Regions from separate parts of the Simplicispira sp. 125 genome, predicted to be linked through region 1. Evidence: riboswitches for the same ligand, from Rfam matches in the RefSeq annotation. Region 1 holds a riboswitch; the other holds the start of a gene.
The links. A riboswitch is a leader RNA that binds a small molecule or an ion and turns the genes downstream of it on or off. The one in region 1 is predicted to bind glycine.
Positions count from the first base shown of each region.

Region 2: another riboswitch for glycine. It lies ahead of C8D04_RS11450 (D-amino acid dehydrogenase); the one in region 1 lies ahead of gcvT (glycine cleavage system aminomethyltransferase GcvT).

Region 1 covers NZ_QEKM01000001.1:824,251-829,021, forward strand. The annotation lists gene gcvP (aminomethyl-transferring glycine dehydrogenase) at 1-1,502, opposite strand, end outside; gene gcvH (glycine cleavage system protein GcvH) at 1,635-2,009, opposite strand; gene gcvT (glycine cleavage system aminomethyltransferase GcvT) at 2,134-3,264, opposite strand; glycine riboswitch at 3,311-3,432, opposite strand; glycine riboswitch at 3,450-3,554, opposite strand; gene C8D04_RS03835 (TRAP transporter large permease) at 3,561-4,771, opposite strand, start outside.
Region 2 covers NZ_QEKM01000001.1:2,441,457-2,446,227, reverse strand. The annotation lists gene C8D04_RS11455 (EAL domain-containing protein) at 1-1,241, shown strand, start outside; gene C8D04_RS11450 (D-amino acid dehydrogenase) at 1,454-2,758, opposite strand; glycine riboswitch at 2,848-2,955, opposite strand; gene C8D04_RS11445 (YXWGXW repeat-containing protein) at 3,144-3,632, opposite strand; gene C8D04_RS11440 (helix-turn-helix transcriptional regulator) at 3,929-4,660, opposite strand.

The sequences.
Region 1 (4,771 bases):
GACAGCTGGCGGATATAGCGCAGCATGGCCGTCTCAGAGTGGTGCGTGTTGAACACCGGGTGCGTGAGGTAGGGGCTGGTGCGGCGCAGCGCGCTGGGGATCAGCGACTCCACGCCCTGTTCAAAGGCGTCGAAGCTGGGCAGTGCCTGGCCGTCTTTGGCGAAAATCTTCCACAGCAGCGCGATGTCTTCGCGCGTGGTGGTTTCGTCCAGCGAGATGCACAGGTAATTTTCGAAGTAAATGCGCAGGTTAACGCCCATCTGTACTGCGCGAGCAGCTATTGTTTTGGTAGCGCCATCGGTTTTCAGGCTGACGGTATCAAACGTGGCCTGTGCCCGCACTGGGGCGCCCAATTGCTCCAGGCCCTTGGTCAGGATGGCGGTGTAGCTGGCGACCCGTTGCGCGATGCGGCGCAGGCCTTGCGGGCCGTGGTACACGGCGTACATGCTGGCGATTACTGCAGGCAGTACTTGCGCGGTGCAGATGTTGCTGGTGGCTTTTTCGCGGCGAATGTGCTGCTCGCGGGTCTGCAGTGCCAGGCGGTAGGCCGGCTTGCCATGGACGTCCACGCTGACGCCCACCAGGCGACCGGGCATGGAGCGTTTGAAGTCGTCGCGGCAGGCCATGTAGGCTGCGTGCGGGCCGCCCGCACCCATGGGCATGCCAAAGCGTTGTGTGGTGCCCACCACAATGTCGGCGCCCCACTCACCGGGCGGGGTGATGAGCGTGAGGGCCAGCAGGTCGGCGGCGGCAATGAAGGCGGCCTGTTTGCCGTGGGCCTTTTCCACGTCGGCGCGCAAGTTGTCGATGCGGCCGCTGGTGGCGGGGTACTGGGCTAGCACGGCGAAGTACTCGCCTTCCAGGGCGGCGTTCCATTCCTCCAGCGAGTTGGCCAGCACCACCTCAATGCCCATGGGGGCGGCACGGGTCTGGATGACCTCAATGGTTTGTGGATGGGCATCGCCCGCCACGATGAAACGGTGGCTTTTGCTTTTGACCGAGCGCTTGGCCAGCGTCATGGCCTCGGCGGCGGCCGTGGCTTCGTCGAGCATGGAAGCGTTGGCAATGGGCATGCCGGTAAGGTCGCACACCATGGTCTGGAAGTTGACCAAGGCTTCCATGCGGCCCTGCGAAATTTCGGCCTGGTAGGGCGTGTAGGCCGTGTACCAGGCGGGGTTCTCCAGGATGTTGCGCAAGATCACGCCGGGCGTGTGCGTACCGTAGTAGCCCTGGCCGATGAAACTTTTGAGGACCTGGTTGCGTGATGCAATCGCCTTGAGCTCGGCCAGCGCCGCAGCTTCCGATGCCGGGGGCGGCACATCCATGGCGCGGCTGCGCGCGATGGAGCGCGGCACGATGGAGTCGATGAGGGCGCGGCGCGAGGCCTCGCCGATCACCGACAGCATGTGCGCTTCATCGGCCGCATCGATGCCAATGTGGCGGGGCAGAAACTCGGTGGTGTTTTCGAGTGCGGACAAGGGCAGGGCGGCAGGCATCTGCATGGCGGGAACCAGTCTGAAAGGCTATTAAAAAGAGAGCATCTTGCGCTTGTTTCTAAAAGAATTCAGGCACTTTATATTTTGAAAGTGCCTGAATTCAAGCGCGAACTGCTATGGTTTTTGTTGTCGTGACGCTCAGGCGCTGGCGGCAAAGCTCGAATAGGCGGTCTCGTCCATCAGGGTGTCGAGCTGCGACGGGTCCGACAGCTTGACCTTGAAGAACCAGCCAGCGCCCAGCGGGTCGGTGTTGGCCAACGAGGGGTCGGCGCGCAGGGCCTCGTTCACTTCCACCACTTCGCCCGCGACGGGAATGTAGATGTCGGCAGCGGCCTTGACGGACTCGACCACACCGGCCACGTCACCCTGGGCAAAGCTGGCGCCCACGGCGGGCAGATCGACGAAAACAACGTCACCCAGGGCATCCTGGGCGTGCACGGTGATGCCCACCACGGCGGCGTTGGTGTCGGCAATGTTGATCCACTCGTGGTCTTTGGAAAATTTGACGGTCATGGGATGTCTCCTGGAAAGATGATGGAAAGGGGAATGTAGCCGCTGCTTATTCCATTTCTAAATCAAACGATGACTTTGTCGGCTTCGCGTATTCGATTGATTGAAAAACGGAATGACCTGGTGGTCAGCCGCGGTAATAGCGTGTGGGAACGAAAGGTGTGGTGCTGACCTTCATGGGCACGGGCTTGCCGCGCACCATGGCAAAAATCTCGGTTCCTGTCGCGGTGTAGTCCGGGCCGACGTAAGCGATGGCTATGGGTTGATTGAGCGAAGGACTCAGCAGCCCACTGGTCACCTGGCCGATCTCCTGGCCGTCCATGTTTTCCAGTACGGCGGGCTCGCGCACTGGCACGCGCTCAGTAGCGACCAGGCCGACGCGCTTGCGCGTGAGGCTGGCGGGGTTGTCCAGTTGCGCCAGCACCTTGTCGGCACCCGGGAAGCCCCCGGCGCGTGCGCCGCCGGTGCGCCGCACTTTTTGTATGGCCCAGTTCAAGCCTGCTTCCACGGGGGTGGTGGTGGTGTCCATGTCGTTGCCATACAGGCACAGCCCCGCCTCCAGGCGCAGCGAGTTGCGTGCGCCCAGGCCAATGGGCTTGACCTCGGGTTGCGCCAGCAGGGCGCGGGCCAGGGTTTCAGCCTGCGTGGCGGGCACGGAGATTTCAAAGCCGTCCTCGCCGGTGTAGCCGCTGCGGGTGACAAAGCAGGTGCAGCCTGCAATGGTGAAGTTGCCCCCCGTCATGAACACCAGTTGCTCCACGCCGGGTGCCAGGCGGGCCAATGCCGTGGCGGCCTGCGGGCCTTGCAGGGCGAGCAGGGCGTGGTCGGGCATGGGGACCACCTGGCAGCGCATGCCGATGCGTTCCTGGAGGTGGGCAATGTCGCCCACCTTGCAGGCGCCGTTGACGATGACGAAGATCTCGCCATTGCCTTTGTTGAAGAACATCAGGTCGTCGATGATGCCGCCCTCGTCATTGAGCAGCAGGCCGTAGCGCTGTTTGCCCACGGGCAGGTCGATCACGTCCACCGGCATCAGGGTCTCGAATGCGGCAGCGGCATCGCGCCCCACCAGGTGCAGCTGGCCCATGTGCGACACATCGAACAGGCCCGCGGCCTGGCGGGTGTGCAGATGCTCGGCCATCAGGCCTGCGGGGTATTGCACGGGCATGGAATAACCGGCAAACGGCACCATGCGGGCGCCCAGTTCGATGTGCAGTGCGTTGAGCGGCGTGGTGAGCAGGGGGGCGGTGGCAGACATGGCGGACTCCGGGGCAAATAGGGGCCACAGCCCATGGGGCTGCGGGATTTGCCTGCTGTCCGCTTTACCTGAGAGATTCGCCGCAACGCCCTGGCTGGCCGTGCGGTTTGCTCCTTCGGTGGATGGCCTGCACCTGGGGCGCGGACATCTCTCTCCAGCTAGGGTACGCCGGCATCGTTGCGGGCGTTTGTCAGTCCTTTTGCCTGAGCGTTCGGCGGGGGCCTGCGCCTTCGGCGGCGCCGCTCGTGCTTCGTGGTGAAGTGCGGGGCGCTCTCTCCTGACCGGGCGAATTCTACCTATTTTGCATAGACGATATCGCGCAAACTCAGCGAAATCGACGGAAAGTACGTGATGAGCAGCAGGCAGCCCAGGATCACCAGCACGAACGGCAGCAGGCTCCCGACGATGCGGTCCAGCGAGATGCGTGCCACGGTGCATGCAGCAAACAGGTTCACGCCAAAGGGCGGCGTAACCATGCCCAGCGCCAGGTTCACCACCATGATCAGGCCGAAATGCACCGGGTCCACACCAAAATGCTGGGCCACGGGCGCCAGGATGGGCGCCAGCACAATGATGGCTGCGCTGGTCTCGATAAACATGCCGATGAAGAACAGCGCCGCGTTCACGCCCAGCAGAAACAGCGCAGGTGACTGCAGCACCGCTTCGAGCCAATGACCAATGGCGTCGGGGACGCCCGCGCGGGTGATGAGAAAGGCAAACAGGCCCGCGTTGGCGATGATGAACATGATCACCGAAGACGAAATGACCGAACGCCGCAGCACGGCCGCCAGGCTTTTGATGCCGATTTCCCGGTAAATCAACACCCCCACCACCAGCGCATAGAACACCGCCACGGCCGAGGCCTCGGTGGGCGTGAAAACGCCGCCGTAGATGCCGCCCAGGATGATGACGGGCATGAAGAGTGCCCAGCCCGCCTGCAGCGTGGCGCGGCCCAGCGGCATGCGGCCTTCGCCATCGTTCTTGCCCCAGCCCTTCCACTTGCAATACGCCCAGACGAACAGCATCAGCGCGCCGCTGATCAAGAGGCCTGGGCCAAAACCGGCGATGAACAGCTCGCCGATCGACACCTCGGCGCTCACGCCGTACAGGATGAGCGGAATCGACGGCGGGATGATCACGCCCAGCTCGGCGCTGGTGGCCTGCAGGGCGGCGGCATAGCTGGTCGGGTAGCCGTGCTTGATGAGCGCCGGGATCAGGATGGCTCCAATGGCAAAGGTGGTGGCCACCGACGAGCCCGAAACGGCGGCAAAAATCATGCACGTGAGCACGCAGGTCATGGGCAAGCCGCCTTGCACACCGCCGACCAGGCTTTTGGCAAACTCGACCAGTCGGCGTGAGATGCCGCCTGCTTCCATCAGGTTACCGGCCAGGATGAAAAACGGAATGGCCGCCAACGGAAACTTGTTGATGGCGCCAAACATCTCCTTGACGGAGATGAGCATGTGGGCGTTGGACGCCTGGATGCCGAGGATGGATGCCAGTCCAA
Region 2 (4,771 bases), 1.6 Mb from region 1:
ACCTGTGCCTGGCCCAGCGCAGCGATGAGCCGATGGCGCTGATGTTCCTGGATCTCGATCATTTCAAGAACATCAACGATTCGCTCGGGCATGGCATTGGCGACGAATTGCTGATCGCGGTATCGCGGCGGATGCGCCAGCAGGTGCGCGAGCAGGACACCGTCGCGCGCATGGGTGGCGACGAGTTCGTGTTGGTGCTGCCGGGTACGGATGCCGATGGCGCCGCACACCTGGCGCGCAAGCTGATTGAATCGATTGCGGAGCCCCTGCAGGTGCGTGAGCATGAATTGATGGTGACCCCATCGATTGGCATTGCCATGTTTCCGGAGGATGGCCATGACCTGGACACGCTGGCGCAATACGCCGATGCGGCGATGTACCGCGCCAAGCTCGACGGGCGCAACGCCTACCGTTTCTATTCCTCCGACATGCATACGCAGGCTGCGCGCACCTTGCTGCTGGAAGGCGCACTGCGCCGCGCGCTGGAGCGTGAGCAACTGGCGCTGCATTATCAGCCGCAATGTTGCCTTCAGGATGGGCGCGTCGTGGGCGTAGAAGCCTTGCTGCGCTGGCAGCACCCGGAATTGGGCATGGTCTCGCCAGCAGAGTTCATTCCCATTGCCGAAAAAAGCGGGCTCATCTTGCCGATTGGTGAGTGGGTGCTGCGCACCGCCGTGCAGCAACTGGCCCGTTGGCAGGCCAGCGGGCTGCAGCAGATCACGATGGCAGTGAACGTGTCGGCGGTGCAGTTCCGCCACCCCAACCTGCCGGGCCTGGTGAGCCGCATCCTGGCCGAGGAGGGCGTGCTGCCCGATTGCCTGGAGCTGGAGTTGACCGAGGGCGTGGCCAGCAACGACCCCGAACGGGCCATTGCCATCATGGCGGACCTGCGGGCTCGGGGTGTGCGCATGTCGATCGACGACTTTGGCACCGGTTATTCGTCACTCAGCTACCTCAAGCGCTTCCAGGTTTGTAAGCTCAAGATCGACAAGTCCTTTGTGCAGGACATTACGGTGAATGCGGAGGACCGTGCCATCGTCTACGCCATCATCGGCATGGCCAGCAGCCTGGGGCTGCGCACGATTGCCGAAGGGGTGGAAACGCAGGAGCAGCTCGATGCCCTGCGTGCGCGGGGCTGCGATGAAATCCAGGGCTATTTTTACAGCAGGCCCTTGCCTGCACAGGAGTGCGAGCAGTTCCTGCGCACGCACCGCCCTGCGGCGGTGCTTACGGTCGCCTGATTCCATTTCTAAACCATCCGTGTCGATGTTGCTTCGCCTTGCCGTGCTACAGCACTGTCTGCGGCTTCGCGCCCAGGAGGCTGTCGGACTTGGAAATCGTCGGCTGCAAATCCAGTAAAAACTGTCCTCGCTGGGACCGATTCTCGCTTTCGACGCTCCAAGTCCGACAGCCTTCTAGACACGAATGATTTGGAAGCAGAATGAGAACGCGCTCAGGTGGCTGGCTGCAGGCGGGGCTGGCGCTGGTCTTTCATGCCAGCAAAGGCAAAGTCGACTTCTGGCACCTGGCCGCTGACGATGTCGGCCAGTGCCTTGCCCGAGCCGCAGGAATGCGTCCAGCCCAGCGTGCCGTGCCCGGTGTTGAGGAACAGGTTGCCCAGCTTGGTGCGGCCGATCAACGGCACATTGCTCGGCGTGGCCGGGCGCAAGCCCGTCCAGAACTGCGCCTGGGTGGCATCGCCTGCCCCGGGAAAAAGCTGCTCCACACGCCGCACGATGGCCTCGCAGCGGGCTGCGTTCAGGTCGCGGCCGTAGCCATTGAGTTCGGCCGTGCCTGCAATGCGCAGGCGGTCGCCCTGCTCGCTGGTGTAGCGCGAGAAGACGAGTTTGAATTCATCGTCCGTCAGGCTGACCTGGTGGGCCATGGCAGCGTCTTTCACCGGCATGGTCACCGAATAGCCCTTGGCCGGGTAAATCGGCAACGACACGCCCAGCGGTTGCGCCAGCAATGGGCTGTACGAGCCCATGGCCAGCACAAAGGCGTCGCCGCGCACCCGCTCAAAACGGCCCTCGGCGTTGGTGACTTCCACGTGGTCGATTGCATCTCCCGCCGCACGCAGCGCGGTAATGTGCTCACCCAGGCGGAACTGCACTCCGGCTTGTGCACATAGTGCGGCCAGTTCGCGCACGAACAGGTTGGCGTCGCCCGATTCATCTTCGGCGGTAAAGGTGGCGCCCGCCAGCTGCGGGCGAATGTGGGCCAGGGCGGGTTCGATGCGCACGGCCTCGTCGGCGCTGATCACCTGGCGCTCGCAGCCTAGTTGGCGCATTTGCTCGGCCGGGCCGAGTGCGCCGTCAAATTCTTTCTGGTTGGTATAGAAATGCAGGATTCCCTGGGTGCGCTGGTCGTACTGGATGCCGGTGTCGCGGCGCAGCTGTTGCAGGGCTGCGCGGCTGTAAGTGCCCAGGCGCACGATCTGCTGGATGTTGTGGCGCGTGCGTGCTGGCGTGCATTCGCGCAAAAATTGCAGGCCCCACAGCCATTGGCGCATATCGGCGCGCACGCGAAACAGCAGGGGAGCGTCTTCCTGGCCCAGCCACTGCAGCACCTTGAGCGGCGCGCTCGGGTTGGCCCAGGGCTCGGCATGGCTGACCGAAATTTGCCCGCCGTTGGCGAAGCTGGTTTCGGCGCCGGGCGTGGCCTGGCGGTCGATGACGGTCACATCGTGGCCGCGTTGTTGGAGGTAATAAGCCGAAGTGACACCGAGCAAGCCGGCGCCGAGAACGATCACGCGCATTTTTGGAGCCTTTCAGGGTTCCAGCGCTTGATGGATAAGCGGTAGCTGCTATTAAATGAATAGCATGCAGCCGACGTGTCCGCCAAGCTGCCGCTCCCCCTGTCCTTGTGACCTGAGAGATTCACCCCCTGCCAGCATGGCGTGGGGTTTGCTCCTTCGGTGCGCCACGGTGGTGGCGGCTCTCCAGACGGCTGTGATGAAAGGTGCAGTACGGAACCTGAGCGTGTATGGGAGTTTGCGCCTTCGGTGCAGCGGACGGTGCCGCCAAGCTCTCCTGCAGTGCGCGATTCTAGGCGCGCCCGGGGCCCTGCGTGGGGTGCGCAGGGCCTTATGCCATACAACAGTTGCTTATGGAGAGGCCCAAGCGCCTCGCACGCGCAGGGTTTTATTGGCGGTACGGATTGTTGGGTTGGCGGTCGTGCCGGTTGGAAACGCCATCGCCGTCGCTGTCACGGCGGTGGGGTGGGGCGCCGCGGCTGTGTGGGGGCCGGTGCGGGGGGGCGTTGTAATGGGGCTGGCGACCGTCAGGTGTCCGGTCGTAGCGGTTGGGAATGCCGTCACCGTCACGGTCCCAGCGGCCGGGCTCCATATACCAACGCCCACCGCGCTCGCGCCACTGGGGGGCGTTGTAACGGTAACCAGGGCGGGCTTTGAGCCAGTAGCCGTCGATCCAGCGGTAGCGGTCGTGGCGCCATTCCCAGTGGCCCGGTACCCAGACCATGCCGCGCCGAGCCCGGGGCGCGGCCTCGTAGTGCACGGGGGGTGGGGCTGTCTGGATGACGATGGTGGCCGAGGTGGCCGCCTGCGCGGTGGGCGCCAGGGCGCACAGTGACAGCAGGGCGATGCTTGCGGCGGCGAGGGCGATGCGTGCCATGGGAATACTCCTTTGAAATGGTCCCGAAAGGAACCAATGAAAGGCATTGTGTGGTGCTCTTCGTCAAGCCCGTGTAGTCGTTTGGCGAAGGCGTGTGAGCAAATGTTTCGGCGGCCTGCACCAATGCGCCTGACCGTGATGGATGTCACGCAAGGCTCCTGGTAGAGGACGGATGGGTGTCTTTGCCCTGAGATGGCTGTATTTTGGGCGATTTTGGTGGCTAGCGCTTGCTGGTAAAGCGCAATCAGCTATCAAAAATAGAGCGTTTTGGGCTGCTCGTCGACGTTGACGCTGTCTCAACGCCGCATCTGGGCAAAGGCCTCGAACTCCCAACTGCGCAGCGCCAGCAAAAGCGTGTAGCCCTCACGTTCGTGCTCAGGCAATTTCTGGTCGGCCAGGTGTTGTTGGGCAAAGTCCTGGGCCACGCGCTGCATGCGTTCCATGAAGGCAGGAGCCAGGGAGCGGCTGATGTTGCCATGCACCAGCAGCACACCTTCGCCTGTGCCGTCAAACCCCCCTGCAAAGTAGTCCAGCAAAGCGTGCTCGCGGAAATAGTTCATCACTGGCCCGTGGGGGCGCCAGCGGAAGGTCTTGGCCAGCTTCAGGCGGTAGCGGTTCAGGGGGCGCAACTCGATGATGCCGATCCGGTCGAGCTGCACCAGGTAGCGGATGACCTCGGCCTCGGTCAGCCGGTAGGCGCTGGTCACCTGCTCCAGCGTCCACTGGCTCAGTACGCAGATGGCCATGAGCAGCAGTTTCTTGTCGGCCACCACGGCCTTCTCCTGGTCGTGCGTCAGCTCCTTGAGCAAGGGTTGCGCGTCGGCCACGCGCCGGGCGAGGTCGGCAAAGTCCAGCGCCAGGGCGCGGCAGATGGTGTCGATGCGCGAGAGCGGCATGTCGCCTTTGGCCAGCATGCGCTTGACGCTCGATTCGGCCATGCCCAACTGCCGCGCGAGGTCGGCATAGGTCATCTGGGCGGATTTGAGTTCCTTCTTCAGGGCGGTCACGAGGTCGGCGGTGGTGCTCATGGGTATCGATTATCAATACTCCAGGTGCCATCAGTAGCTGTTTAAGCAGCTTTTTGGCGGTGCAATGGGTTGTGCTGAACACACTGCGGGGCATCGACCACTGACGGATGC